2 regions of the Pseudomonas sp. Marseille-Q7302 genome follow, and region 2 is predicted to be linked to the other one. Evidence: predicted binding sites of a transcription regulator. Region 2 holds the regulator's gene; the other holds the start of a gene.
What was found. The regulator sigma-54, encoded in region 2, starts transcription at its own class of promoters, with help from an activator protein. The targets are predictions, from matches to a motif close to ANTGGCATNNANNTTGCTNT.
Positions count from the first base shown of each region.

Region 1: flhA (flagellar biosynthesis protein FlhA) is a predicted target of sigma-54. The motif match lies at 3,978-3,997, and genes of this name have one in related genera.

Region 1 is NZ_CBCOPK010000001.1:3,256,800-3,263,668, forward strand. It holds gene fleN (flagellar synthesis regulator FleN) at 1-359, opposite strand, end outside; gene flhF (flagellar biosynthesis protein FlhF) at 452-1,780, opposite strand; gene flhA (flagellar biosynthesis protein FlhA) at 1,791-3,890, opposite strand; gene sodC (superoxide dismutase [Cu-Zn] SodC) at 4,142-4,669, shown strand; gene flhB (flagellar biosynthesis protein FlhB) at 4,662-5,810, opposite strand; gene fliR (flagellar biosynthetic protein FliR) at 5,823-6,599, opposite strand; gene fliQ (flagellar biosynthesis protein FliQ) at 6,603-6,869, opposite strand, start outside.
Region 2 is NZ_CBCOPK010000001.1:1,451,249-1,458,117, forward strand. It holds gene pmbA (metalloprotease PmbA) at 1-1,102, shown strand, start outside; gene ACWPW1_RS06670 (superoxide dismutase) at 1,325-1,939, shown strand; gene ACWPW1_RS06675 (HPr family phosphocarrier protein) at 2,007-2,279, opposite strand; gene rapZ (RNase adapter RapZ) at 2,311-3,165, opposite strand; gene ptsN (PTS IIA-like nitrogen regulatory protein PtsN) at 3,167-3,631, opposite strand; gene hpf (ribosome hibernation-promoting factor, HPF/YfiA family) at 3,650-3,958, opposite strand; gene ACWPW1_RS06695 (RNA polymerase factor sigma-54) at 4,048-5,547, opposite strand; gene lptB (LPS export ABC transporter ATP-binding protein) at 5,650-6,378, opposite strand; gene lptA (lipopolysaccharide transport periplasmic protein LptA) at 6,375-6,869, opposite strand, start outside.

The DNA.
Region 1 (6,869 bases), 1.8 Mb from region 2:
ACGTCGAGGTTCTCGCTGATGTCGCTGAAGGCCTGGATCAGACCGGCATGCTGGGCCGGCGTCAGATTGACCATCGCCTGGGTGCCCGAGGCTGCCGGGACGATGCGGATGCCGCCCGGCCCGTGCAGCAGCACGTCGCGCAGCTCACATTCGCCGGAAATGACGTCGGCCAGGGTGCGCTTGGGCGACAGCCCGAGCAGAACGTCGATGTTGGCAAGGCCCAGGTCGGCGTCGAGCAGCATGACGCGCCGCCCGATATCGGCCAGGGCCAAGGCCAGGTTGACCGACACATTGGTCTTGCCGACACCGCCTTTACCGCCCGTGACCGCTATGACTTGGACGGGATGCATGCTACCCATTGCCTGATACCTTTGATTGAAATCCGTCACACTTTAGACCAAGTGCATTTGGCGTGCCCAGGCATGCGATGCACCACTACCGTTCGTCGGCGCTAACCGGCGCGGCGGGCATTGCTCTGATACAGGCCGGCGAACATGCCGGCCATGGTTTCTTCGCTCGGCTCTTCGGACGCCTGCAGGCTCACGGCGCGGCTCACCAGCTGGTGGCTGCGAGCCGGATGCAGATCGTCCGGGATGCGCGGACCGTCGGCGATGTAGGCCACCGGCAGGCGCTGGCTGATGGCCAGGCCCAGGGCTTCGCCGAGGCTGGCGGCCTCGTCCAGCTTGGTCAGCACGCAGCCGCTCAGGCCGCAGCGCCGATAGCTGTGATAGGCCGCCTTGAGCACCTGGCTCTGGCTGGTGACACCCAGCACCAGGTAATTGCGAATCTTCAGCTGGCGGTTCGCCAGGGCTTCGAGCTGCGCCTTGAGCGCCGGATCGTTGGCGGGCATGCCCGCGGTATCGATCAGCACCAGACGCTTGCGTGCCAGGGGCGCCAGGGCCTGCGCCAGGGACTGGCCCGGATCGACCAGGGTCACCGGTACGTCGAGGATGCGGCCCAGGGTCTTGATCTGCTCCTGGGCACCGATGCGGAAGCTGTCCATGCTGACCAGCGCCAGACTCTGGGGACCGTACTTGAGCACGTAGTTGGCGGCGAGCTTGGCCAGGGTGGTGGTCTTGCCCATGCCGGCCGGACCGACGAAGGCGACGATGCCGCCCTCCTCCAAAATCTTGGCGTCAGTGGTCTTGGCCAGCTGGGCGAAGTTGGCCAGCAGCATGCGCCAGGCATGGCGCGGGTCCTGGATCTTGGCCACGCTGTCGAGCAGGTGGCGGGCCAGGTCGGCCGGCAGCCCCATGCGTTGCAGACGGCGCCAGAGGCCGGCCTGCTCCGGACGGGTGGACTGCACCTGCGTCCAGGCCATGGAGCCCAGCTGGACTTCCAGCAGTTCACGCAGGCCACTGAGTTCGCTGCGCATGGCTTCCAGGGCGCGGCGGTCTTCCGGCGCGGCGCTGGCGGCAGCTGCTGCAGCAGCCGGTTGGGGGGCACGCGGCGGGGCGATCACCGGCTCGCGACGGCTGTCGGCGGCGCTGATGGCGCCGAGCAGCTGCTTGTCCTTGGGTGCGGCCGAGGGCACGCCCGGCGCACGAATGCTGAGGTCGGCATGGGCCTGGGCGATCTTCGCATGGGTCTTGCGCAACTCCGCCTGCAGCTCCGCGTTGGGCGCAGCCGGTGCCGGAGCCTGGTAGTCCAGCGCCGCGGTCAGCTCGACCCCGCCGGCGACCCGGCGGTTGCTGAGGATGGCGGCATCCGGGCCCAGCTCGTCGCGTACCAGCTTCATGGCTTGACGCATATCGGCAGCGAAGAAACGTTTGACTTGCATGATCTAGACCTCAGCCATTCTGGCCAACGGTAGCGACGATGGTGACCTGCTTGTTGTCCGGAATTTCCTGGTAGGCCAGTACACTCATGTTCGGCGCTGCCATCCGGGCGAAGCGGGACATCATCCCGCGGATCGCACCAGCTACCAGCAGCACCACTGGCTTACCCATCATTTCCTGACGCTGCGCTGCCTCGATAAGGGAACGCTGCAGTTTTTCAGCCATGCCAGGCTCAAGGAACATACCGTCCTCGGCGCCCTGACCGGCCTTCTGCATACTACTTAGCAACATCTGTTCCAACCTTGGCTCAAGGGTGATAACAGGCAGCTCAGGCTCCATTCCTACGATGTTCTGGACGATTGCGCGGGACAACGCGACCCGTACGGCACCGGCGATGGCGGCGGGATCTTGACTCCGCGGACCGACGTTGGCGATGGCTTCGGCGATGGTGCGGATGTCGCGGACCGGTACCTGCTCCTGCAGCAGCTGCTGGAGGATCTTGAGCAGGGTCGACAGGGAGACGATGCCGGGCACCAGTTCTTCGGCCAGCTTGGGCGAACTCTTGGCCAGCACCTGCAGCAACTGCTGGACTTCTTCGTGACCAATCAGCTCGTGGGCATGCTTGAAGAGGATCTGGTTGAGGTGGGTGGCGACTACGGTACTGGCATCCACCACGGTGTAACCCAGGGATTGGGCCTGGTCACGCTGAGTGACGTCGATCCATACCGCTTCCAGACCGAATGCCGGATCCTTGGCGGCGACGCCATTGAGGGAGCCATAGACCTGACCGGGGTTGATCGCCAGTTCGCGGTCGGGATAGATCTCGGCCTCGGCCACACTCACCCCCATCAACGTCAGACGATAGGCATTGGGCAGCAGGTCCAGGTTGTCGCGAATATGAACTGACGGCATAAGAAAGCCGAGGTCCTGGGACAGCTTCTTGCGCACGCCCTTGATCCGTGCCAGCAGTTGACCACCCTGGTTGCGATCGACCATGGGGATCAGCCGGTAGCCGACTTCCAGACCCACCATGTCCACCGGGGTCACGTCGTCCCAACCCAGCTCCTTGGCCTCGGCCGGGCGCTGCACGGGAGCCAGGTCCTGCTGCTTCTTGGCTTCGACTTCGGCGGTCTGCTTGGCCTGGCGCTGACGCTTGTAGATCAGCCAGGCACCGGCGGCGGCACCACCGCCCAGACCAAGGAACGGCAGGTGCGGCATGCCCGGCACCAGGCCCATGGCGATGATGATGAAGGCCGATACCGCCAGCGCCTTGGGCGAAGCAAACATCTGACGATTGACTTGCTGACCCATGTCCTCGGCGGAAGAGACGCGGGTCACCATGATGGCGGCGGCGACCGACAGCAGCAGCGACGGGACCTGGGCCACCAGGCCGTCACCGATGGTCAGCAGGGCGTAGATGCGGGCAGCGTCGCCGAACGACAGACTGTGCTGGGCCATGCCGATGGCCATGCCGCCGATGAGGTTGATGAAGAGGATCAGCAAGCCGGCGACGGCGTCACCGCGCACGAACTTGCTGGCACCGTCCATGGAGCCGTAGAAATCGGCTTCCTGGCCCACTTCGGTCCGGCGCTTCTTGGCTTCGTTCTGGTCGATGATGCCGGCGTTGAGGTCGGCGTCGATCGCCATCTGCTTGCCGGGCATGGCATCCAGGGTGAAGCGCGCCGACACCTCGGAGATACGGCCGGCACCCTTGGTCACCACCACGAAGTTGATGATCATGAGGATGGCGAACACCACCGCACCGACCACGTAGTTGCCGCCGACCACCACCTCACCGAAGGCCTGGATGACCTTGCCCGCGGCGTCGTGGCCATCCTGGCCGTGCAGCAGCACCACGCGGCTCGAGGCCACGTTCAGCGCCAGGCGCAACAGGGTCGACACCAGCAGGATGGTCGGGAAGACGGCGAAGTCCAGCGGCCGCAAGGCGTAGACGCTGACCAGCAGGACCACGATCGACAGGGCGATGTTGAAGGTGAACAGCACGTCCAGCAGGAACGGCGGCATTGGCAGGGTCATCATGGCGAGCATCGCCAGGACGGCCAGCGGCACGCCCAGGTTGCCGCGAGCCAGACCGCGCATGTTGCCCATCATCAGGGATTTATCGACTTTCACACCCATTCCTCGCTTGCCGGTGCCGTCGTCACGGAAAGTTGACGCAGCGCACTGTTCGCAGAGGCCTGAGCAAGCTCCGGGCCAACTGCCCAACAGCTTGAATCCGCAAGGTTTTCCGGAGGCGATACAGGACTGGTTACGGATCGGTGGAGCGGCGGGCTGAACCCCAGGTGAAAGACGCGAGTCTGTCTAGGGACCTGCGCTAGCGCGCCTATCCGAGGAGCATCATGATGAAAATCTGGACCGCGACGCTGTTGGCCACCTGCCTGGCCGGCACTGCCCAGGCGGCTGAATCCCTGACGATTCCCGTGAACAAGGTCACGACCGACGGTGTGGGTGAAAGCGTCGGCAGCGTGCAGGTGACCCGCTCGAAATATGGCCTGGTCTTCACCCCCGACCTCAAGGGCCTGGAGCCGGGGATCCATGGTTTCCACGTCCATACCAAGCCCAACTGCGGCCCGGCCGAGGTGAATGGCACCCTGACCGCTGGCGGCGCCGCGGGTGGTCATCTTGATCCGCGCAACACCGGCAAGCACAGCGCGCCCTGGTCGGACGATGGTCACCTGGGCGAACTGCCGGCGCTCTATGTGACCGCCGACGGCCAGGCCACCCTGCCGGTGCTGGCGCCCCGCATCAAGCGTCTCGAAGAGATCAAGGGCCATGCCCTGATGGTACATGCCGGAGGCGACAACTACTCCGATCAGCCCAAGCCCCTTGGCGGTGGCGGCGCCCGCGTCGCCTGCGGCGTCATCAAGTAGGCGCCTTCCCCTCCTCGTCCCGCCGCAGATCCGGCGGGATGGGCAGGTCTGACAGCTTGGGCTTGCGGCCACGTCCGGCGCGGAACTGCCTGAGCTGATAGACATAGGCCAGGACCTGAGCCACGGCCACATAGAGCCCGGCCGGAATCTCCTGATCCACATCGGTTGAGTAATACACCGCCCGCGCCAGGCCGGGTGACTCCAGCAGCGAGACCTGGTGTTCCTGGGCGATCTCGCGAATCTTCAGCGCGGTGAAATCGCTGCCCTTGGCCACCAGCACCGGCGCCCCGCCCTTGGCCGCATCGTACTTGAGGGCCACGGCGAAGTGGGTCGGGTTGGTAATGACCACATCGGCATTGGGCACCTCGGCCATCATCCGCTGCTGCGCCATCTGCCGCTGCATCTGGCGAATCTTGCCCTTGACCTCCGGCTTGCCCTCGCTGTCCTTGTATTCGTCCTTGATCTCCTGCTTGGTCATCATCAGTTTCTTGCGATTGCTGAAGATCTGGAAGGGCACGTCCACGGCTGCGATGATCAACAATCCCAGCGCCAGCAGCAGCGTGGCATGCCCCACCACCTGCATGCTGTGCAGCAGCGCCTGCTCCAGCGGCAGCTTGGCGATCTGCAGCAACGCCGTGCGCTCGCTCATCAGCACCAGCACCGACACGCCGAGGATGATGAAGAACTTGCCCAGCGCTTTGAGCAGCTCCACCAGGGAGTTCTTGGAGAACATACGTGTGATGCCGGACAGCGGATTCATCCGACTCGGCTTGGGCGCCAGCACCTTGCCGGAAAACAGGAAGCCGCCCAGGGCGATATGGCCGACGATGGCGGCGATCACCACCAAGGCAATCATCGGCACCATCCCCAGCATCGCCGCCTTGCCCGAGGCCAGCAGGAAGGTGCCCATGAAGCGTTCGTCCATGACCTCTTCGCGTCGCAACGAGAAGTTGCTGCGCATCACCTCCAGCAGCTTGCCGCCGAGGAAGGCGCCGTACATCAGCAGGCCGCCAACACCCGACAGCATGACTGCCACCGTACCGAGTTCGCGTGACCGCGGGAGCTGCCCCTCCTCCCGAGAATCACGCTTGCGTTTCTCGGTGGGGTCTTCTGTGCGGTCTTCGCCATCGGATTCAGCCATGCGGCATACCTCCTAGCGTTCGCGGGCGAGTTCGCGCAGCCATTGCAGCGCCTCGCTGGCGAGACTTTCGTAGTGGGACAGGATATCGGCGGTGCCGAGCCAGACGATCACCATGCCCAGCACCACGATCAGCGGCATGCCGACGGAAAAGATGTTCAGCTGCGGCGCCGCGCGGGTCATGATGCCGAAGGCGATGTTGACCACCAGCAGCGCGGTGATGGCTGGCAGGACCAACAGGATGCCGGCACCCAGTACCCAGCCCAGCCGGCCCGCGATCTGCCAGAAATGCTCGACGCTCAGGGTATCCCCTACCGGCAGGGTGACGAAGCTCTCGGCAAGGATCTCGAACACCACCAGATGACCGTTCATGGCCAGGAACAGCAGCGTCACCAGCATGGTGAAGAACTGCCCCATGACCGGTGCTGAGGCGCCGTTGACCGGATCGATCATGGACGCGAAGCTCAGACCCGCCTGGGTCGAGATGATCTGCCCGGCCACCACGAAGACATGGAAGAACAGCTGCAGGCTGAACCCCATCACCGCGCCGATGAGGATCTGCTCGACGATCAGCGGCAAGGCCTGGACGCTGATGGCATCCACCTGTGGCATCGGGGGCAAGGTGGGTACCAGCACCAGGCTCAACGCCAGGGCCAGGTACATCCGCACCCGCACCGGGACCAGGGTGGTGCCGATGATCGGCATGGTCATGAGCAGCGCGGCGATGCGAAACAGCGGAAACAAAAAGCTGCCGACCCAGCCGCCGATCTGGGCGTCGCTGAGCGCGAGCATGGGCTAGCCGATCAGCCGCGGAATATTGGCGACCGAGGTCTGGATGAACTCCATCAACTGCCTGACCATCCAGGGCCCCAACACGATCAGCGTCAACAAGGTGACGATCAGGCGCGGCAGGAAGCTCAGGGTCTGTTCGTTGATCTGGGTCGCCGCCTGGAACACCGCCACGATCAGGCCAACGATGAGGCTGGGTATCACGAGCACGGCCACCAGCAGCGCGGTAAGCCAGAGGCCCTGGCGGAACAGGTCGACGGCGACTTCAGGGGT
Region 2 (6,869 bases):
CCCCGAGGCGATCCGCGAGACGGTGGCCGCGGCCCTGGCCATCGCCAAGCACACCTCCGAGGATCCCTGTGCCGGCCTCGCCGACGCCGAGCTGATGGCGCGTGGCGAGCTGCCCGATCTCGATCTCTATCATCCCTGGGACATCACCCCCGAACAGGCCATCGAGCAGGCCCTGGCCTGTGAAGCCGCTGCCTATGCCGCCGACAGCCGCATCGGCAATGCCGACGGTACCACGCTCAATACCCACCAGAGCTGCCGTGTCTACGGCAACAGCCACGGTTTCGTCGGCGGCTACGCCAGCACCCGCCACAGCCTGAGCTGCGTGATGATCGCCGGCAGCGGCGAGGCCATGCAGCGCGACTACTACTACGACGTCAACCGCCTCGGCAGCGAACTGATGAGCGCCGAGGAAATCGGTCGGCGCGCCACTGAACGCGCCGTGAGCCGTCTGGGCGCCAGGCCGGTGCCCACCGCCAAGGTTCCAGTGCTCTTCTCCCCGGAAATGGCCGCCGGCCTGTTCGGCACCTTCCTCGCTGCCATTTCCGGCGGCAACCTCTATCGCAAGTCGTCCTTTCTTGAGGGCGCCCTCGGGCAGCAGGTGTTTCCCGACTGGCTGACCCTGGATGAACGGCCGCACCTTCCCCGCGCCCTGGGCAGTGCCGCCTTCGATGGTGAAGGCCTGGCCACCTACGCCAAGCCCTTCGTGGAGAGCGGCCAGCTGGTGTCCTATGTGCTCGGCAGCTATTCCGCGCGTAAGCTGGGTATGCAGAGCACCGCCAACGCCGGTGGCGTGCACAACCTGCATGTCAGTCATGGCACGGCCGACCAGGCCGAGTTGATCCGGCAGATGGGCACGGGCTTTTTGGTCACGGAAATGATGGGGCAGGGTACCAACCTGGTCACCGGCGACTACTCCCGGGGCGCCGGTGGTTTCTGGATCGAGAATGGCGAGATCCAGTTTCCAGTCCAGGAGGTCACCATCGCCGGTCGCCTCGGCGACATGTTCCGCCAGATCCTGGCCGTGGGCAGCGACGTGGAACGCCGCGGCAGCCTGCGCACCGGCTCGGTGCTGATCGACGGCATGACCCTGGCGGGTAGCTAGAAGAGATGCCGGAAGCGTCGCGGTAAGGAAAATCCCGTCGAACGGGAGACAGCCCACCCCGTTAGTCGTTAGTATCCTAGCAATGCACTAGGACATAGCCGTGCGGTCGAATTCCGTGACCGGACGGCTTAGATTCAGACGGTGCGCCGTGGCGCACCAGCCGTACTCCCCACTGCCCCAGGGCAGTGGGTCCATACCAAAACCACCATGGAGACATTCCGCATGCCGCATACTCTGCCTCAGCTGCCCTACGCCTACGACGCGCTGGAACCGCACGTCGATGCCCAGACCATGGAAATCCACCACACCAAGCACCACCAGACCTACATCAACAACCTGAACGCTGCGCTGGAAGGCACCGAGTTCGCCAACCTGTCGGCCGAAGAAGTGGTTCGTCAGCTGGACAAGCTGCCCCAGGACAAGCGCGGTGCCGTGCAGAACAACGGCGGCGGCCATGCCAACCACAGCCTGTTCTGGACCGTGATGGCCCCTAACGCCGGCGGCAAGCCCGAAGGCGCTCTGGCTGAAGCCATCGAGTCCCAGTTGGGCGGCTTCGATGCCTTCAAGGAGGCCTTCACCAAGGCTGCCCTGACCCGCTTCGGCAGCGGCTGGGCCTGGCTGAGCGTCACCCCCGAGAAGAAGCTGGTGGTCGAGAGCACCGGCAACCAGGACAGCCCGCTGATGACTGGCAATACCCCGATCCTCGGCCTGGACGTCTGGGAGCACGCCTACTACCTGCGCTACCAGAACCGTCGTCCCGAATACATCGGTGCCTTCTTCAACGTCATCAACTGGCCAGAAGTGTCCCGTCGCTACGAAGCGGCGCTGAACGCCTGAGTTGACGCCCAATAAAAAAGCCGCCCTCGGGCGGCTTTTTTATTGGGCGAAGCTGGAGCAGGGCCGATCACTCACCCTCGTCGAAGTAGTTGTTGATCAGTTCGATCAGGGCGCGCATGGCCTCGTCGCTCTGTTCACCCTCGGTTTCCAGTTGCAGCACCGTGCCCTTGCCAGCGGCCAGCATCATGACCGCCATGATGCTCTTGCCATCGACTGGCGGCTCGCCACTGCGGCCAACGCGGACGCTAGCAGGATAACGGCCGGCCACGCCGACGAACTTGGCGGCCGCGCGGGCGTGCAGGCCAAGCTTGTTGATGATGGTGATCTGTTGGGCAGGCATTGAGTCTGTCCTTGTCGAAACAAAACGGGCGTCAGAGATCGCGATGGCGGATCTGGACGTTCTTGAGCAGGTCTTTGAGTTCGCGACCCAGGCGATCGGCCAGGTAGACCGAACGGTGATGACCGCCGGTACAGCCAATGGCCACGGTCACATAGGACCTGTTGTTGGCCGCGAAGCGCGGCAGCCACTTCACCAGGTAATCGCGGATGTCATTGTACAGGGTCTCTACCTCGGGCTGTTGCTCGAGATAATCGCGCACCTGGGCATCGAGACCGGAAAAGTCGCGCAGGTCCGGTTTCCAGTAGGGATTGGGCAGGAAGCGTACATCGAAGACCATGTCCGCATCCACCGGCAGGCCCCGCTTGAAGCCGAAGGATTCCACCAGGTAGGCGGTGCCGGGCTCGGGCGCGTTCAGCAGACGCAACTTGAGGATGTCACGCAGCTGATAGAGATTCAGGTGAGTGGTGTCGATCTTAAGATCGGACAGATCGGCGATGGGCGACAGCAGCACCTGCTCATCGTGGATGGCCTCGGCCAGCGATCTTTCCTGATTGGACAGCGGATGCCGGCGGCGCGTCTCGGAAAAGCGCTTGAGCAAGGTCTGGTCATCGGCGTCCAGATAGAGGATGTCGCAGCGGATGTTGCGGCTGCGCACCTGTTCGAGCAATTCGGGAAAGCGCTGCAGCTGGCTGGGCAGATTGCGTGCATCGATGGACAGGGCGACCTTGGGCTGAGGCCGTTCCATGTCGGTGAGGGCGTGCTGGGCCAGTTCGGGCAGGAGGCTGGCCGGCAGGTTGTCGATGCAGTAGAAGCCATTGTCCTCAAGCACGTTGAGCGCCGTACTCTTGCCCGACCCGGAACGTCCGCTCACGATGATGAGGTGCATGTCAGTGTCCGCTCTGGGCCTCGACGACGATCTGATAGAGCGCCTGGCTGTCCTTGGCCTTGCGTAGCCGTTCGCGGATGTCCGCGCGGTCCAGGATGCCGGCGATCTGGCGCAGCAGGGTCAGGTGCTGTTCGGTGGCGGCTTCGGGTACCAACAGCACGAACACCAGGTCTACCGGTGCGCCATCCAGGGAGTCGAAGTCCACGGGTTGCTGCAGGTGGAAGAGGACGCACAGCGGCTGTTGCAGGCCCGCCAGGCGACAGTGGGGAATGGCGATGCCATTGCCGAAGCCAGTGGAGCCCAGGCGCTCGCGCGCCATCAGGCATTCATGGATGTGCGCCGCGTCATGGCCAGGCAATTCCTGCGCGGCCAGTTCGGCGATACGTTCCAGTACGGCGGCTTTGCTGCCACCCGGCGCACCCGTCTGGGTGCGGCCGGGGGTCAGAATATTTTCGAGTCTGATCATAAAGCGGCGATCGAAACCTCAGCGGACGCCGACGCCCTGCTGGCGTTCGATCGATTTTTCCTTGTGTTTAATCAGTTGGCGGTCGAGCTTGTCGGCCAGGAGATCAATGGCGGCATACATGTCGTCATGCTCGGCGTTGGCGACCACCGCGGCGCCAGCGACGTGCAGGGTGGCTTCGGCTTTCTGCTTGAGCTTGTCCACTTCCAGAATGACCTGGACGTTGGTAATACGGTCGAAGTGCCGTTCGAGGCGGGCGAGTTTCTCGCCGATGTAGTCACGCAGGGCTTCTGTCACTTCAAGCTGATGGCCACTGATGTTGACTTGCATACCGCTTCTCCTTATTGCCGGGCTGCGATCGGCGAAGCTGCTCGCCGACATGACACGGGTCGATCGAGGCACGGTCACATCAGGACGCGTCAGAGGAGACGCTTGCGTTCGCTGGACGGAGCGATACCCAGGGATTCCCGATACTTAGCCACCGTGCGACGAGCGACTTGTATACCTTGCGATTCCAGTAAACCAGCGATCTTGCTGTCACTCAACGGCTTTTTCGCGTTTTCCGCCGCCACCAATTTTTTGATGATCGCGCGGATCGCGGTGGAGGAGCATTCGCCCCCTTCGGCGGTGCTGACGTGACTGGAGAAGAAATACTTGAGTTCGTAGATGCCACGCGGGGTGTGCATGAACTTCTGGGTGGTCACCCGGGAGATGGTCGACTCGTGCATGCCCACCGCCTCGGCGATGTCGTGCAGGACCAACGGCTTCATGGCCTCTTCGCCGTATTCGAGAAAACCCCGCTGGTGCTCGACGATCTGGGTCGCCACCTTCATCAGGGTCTCGTTGCGGCTCTGCAGGCTCTTGATGAACCAGCGCGCTTCCTGCAGCTGATTGCGCATGTAGGTATTGTCGGCGCTGCTGTCGGCGCGTTTGACGAAGCCCGCATACTGGGGATTCACCCGCAGGCGCGGCATGGATTCCTGATTGAGCTCCACCAGCCAGCGCTCGTTGTGCTTGCGCACGATGACGTCCGGTACCACGTATTCGGCTTCGCCGGACTCGATCTGGGAGCCAGGCCGCGGATGCAGCGTCTGGATCAGCTCGATGATCGGCTTGAGTTCGTCTTCCTTGATCTTCATGCGCCGCATCAGCTGCGCGTAGTCGCGGTTGCCGAGCAGATCCAGGTAGTCACCGACCAGGCGCTTGGCCTCGCCGAGCAAGGGGAGGGTGGCCGGCAGTTGCGCCAGCTGGATCAGCAGGCATTCGCGCAGATTACGAGCGGCGACGCCGGCGGGCTCGAATTGCTGGACCCGTCGGAGCACCACCTCGACTTCGTCGAGATCGACTTCCAGGTCCGGGTCGAGCGAGGCATGGATGTCTTCGAGGCTTTCCTGCAGGTAACCGTCGGTATCGATGCCATCGATGATGGCCAGCGCGATCAGCCGATCGAGGTCCGACATGGGTGCCAGGTTGAGCTGCCAGAGCAGATGCGTCTGCAGGCTCTCGCCCGCCGAGGTGCGAGTGGTGAAGTCCCACTCGTCGTCGTCACTGCTGGGCAGGCTGCTGGCGCTGGTCTGGTAGATGTCTTCCCAGGCCGTGTCGACCGGCAGCTCGCTGTCGCTGGGGATGCGCTCGCTCCACTCGGATTCGTCGGCCAGCTCGTTGGTGGCGACCGAGGTTTCCTTGAAGGTGGTTTCCATGTTGCCGGAGTTCGCGTGCTCGTCGCTTTCGCCCGAGGCTTCGCTCTGGTCGAAGTCTTCCCCGTCTTCCTGGCGTTCCAGCATCGGATTGGATTCCAGGGCTTCCTGGATTTCCTGCTGCAAATCGAGCGTCGAGAGCTGGAGCAGACGTATGGCTTGTTGCAGCTGCGGCGTCATCGTCAGCTGCTGGCCCATCTTGAGGACTAGCGATGGTTTCATGGCTGCGGAAATACACCTTGTCTACCGACGCGAACAGCGCCACCGAACCTCGCGAACCCTGCGAGCGTTAGCAAATTATATGCCTTGTTTCCCCGGGTTTGCCTAGAGGCGGAATTCGTGGCCCAGATAGACTTCCTTCACCAGGTCGTTGGCGAGGACTTCTTCGGCGGTGCCTTCGGCGATGAGTTGGCCGTCATTGACGATATAGGCCGTTTCGCAGATGGTCAGGGTTTCCCGCACGTTGTGATCGGTGATGAGCACACCGATGCCCTTGGCCTTGAGGTGGCGGATGATCTGCTTGATATCGCCCACCGAGATGGGGTCCACGCCCGCGAAGGGTTCGTCGAGCAGGATGAACTTGGGCGCGGTGGCGAGGGCGCGGGCGATCTCGACACGGCGTCTTTCACCGCCAGACAGGCTCATGCCCCGGTTGTCGCGGATGTGGGTGATGTGGAATTCCTGCAGCAGGCTTTCCAGCTCGCGCAGTCGTCCGGCCTTGTCCAGGTCCTTGCGGGTTTCCAGGATGCCAAGGATGTTGTCGGCCACGGTCAGCTTGCGAAAGATCGAGGCTTCCTGGGGCAGATAGCCGATCCCGGCACGGGCGCGGCCATGCATGGGCAGCGCGGTGACATCCTGGTCGTCGATCAGCACGCGACCCTGATCCGCCTTGACCAGGCCGACGATCATGTAGAAGCAGGTGGTCTTGCCGGCGCCGTTCGGGCCTAGCAGGCCAACGATCTGGCCGCTGTCGATGCTGACGCTGACATCACGAACGACCTGACGACCCTTGTAGCTCTTGGCCAGATGCTGGGCTTTGAGCGTGACCGTCATTGTTTCTGCCCCGACTGCTGCTGATCCTTGGGCTGGATGACCATGTCGATCCGCGGCCGCGGCGTGGTGACCTTGCTGCCGTTGGCCCGTCCTGCATTGACGATCTGGCGCTGGGTGTCGTAGACGATCTTCTCGCCTTCGAAGGTGTTGCCCTGTTGGACCACCTTGGCCTGGTCGATCAGGATGATGCGGTTTTCCTGGGCGAAGTATTGGATGGTCAGGCCATAGGCCTTGACGATGTCCTTGTCCGCCGAGGGTTTCTGCTCGTAGTAGGCCGGTTTGCCCACTGCGGTGGCGACCTTGATATTGCCCTGGTTGTCCTGGGTCAAGGTCACGGTATTGCCGGTGATCTTCATGCTGCCCTGGGTGATGACCACGTCTCCGCGATACACGGCCACGCCCTGCTTGTCATCGAGCTCGGCGCTGTCGGCCTGCACGCGGATCGGCTGGGTACGATCGGTCGGCAGGGCCCAAGCCGCGGCACTGCCCAA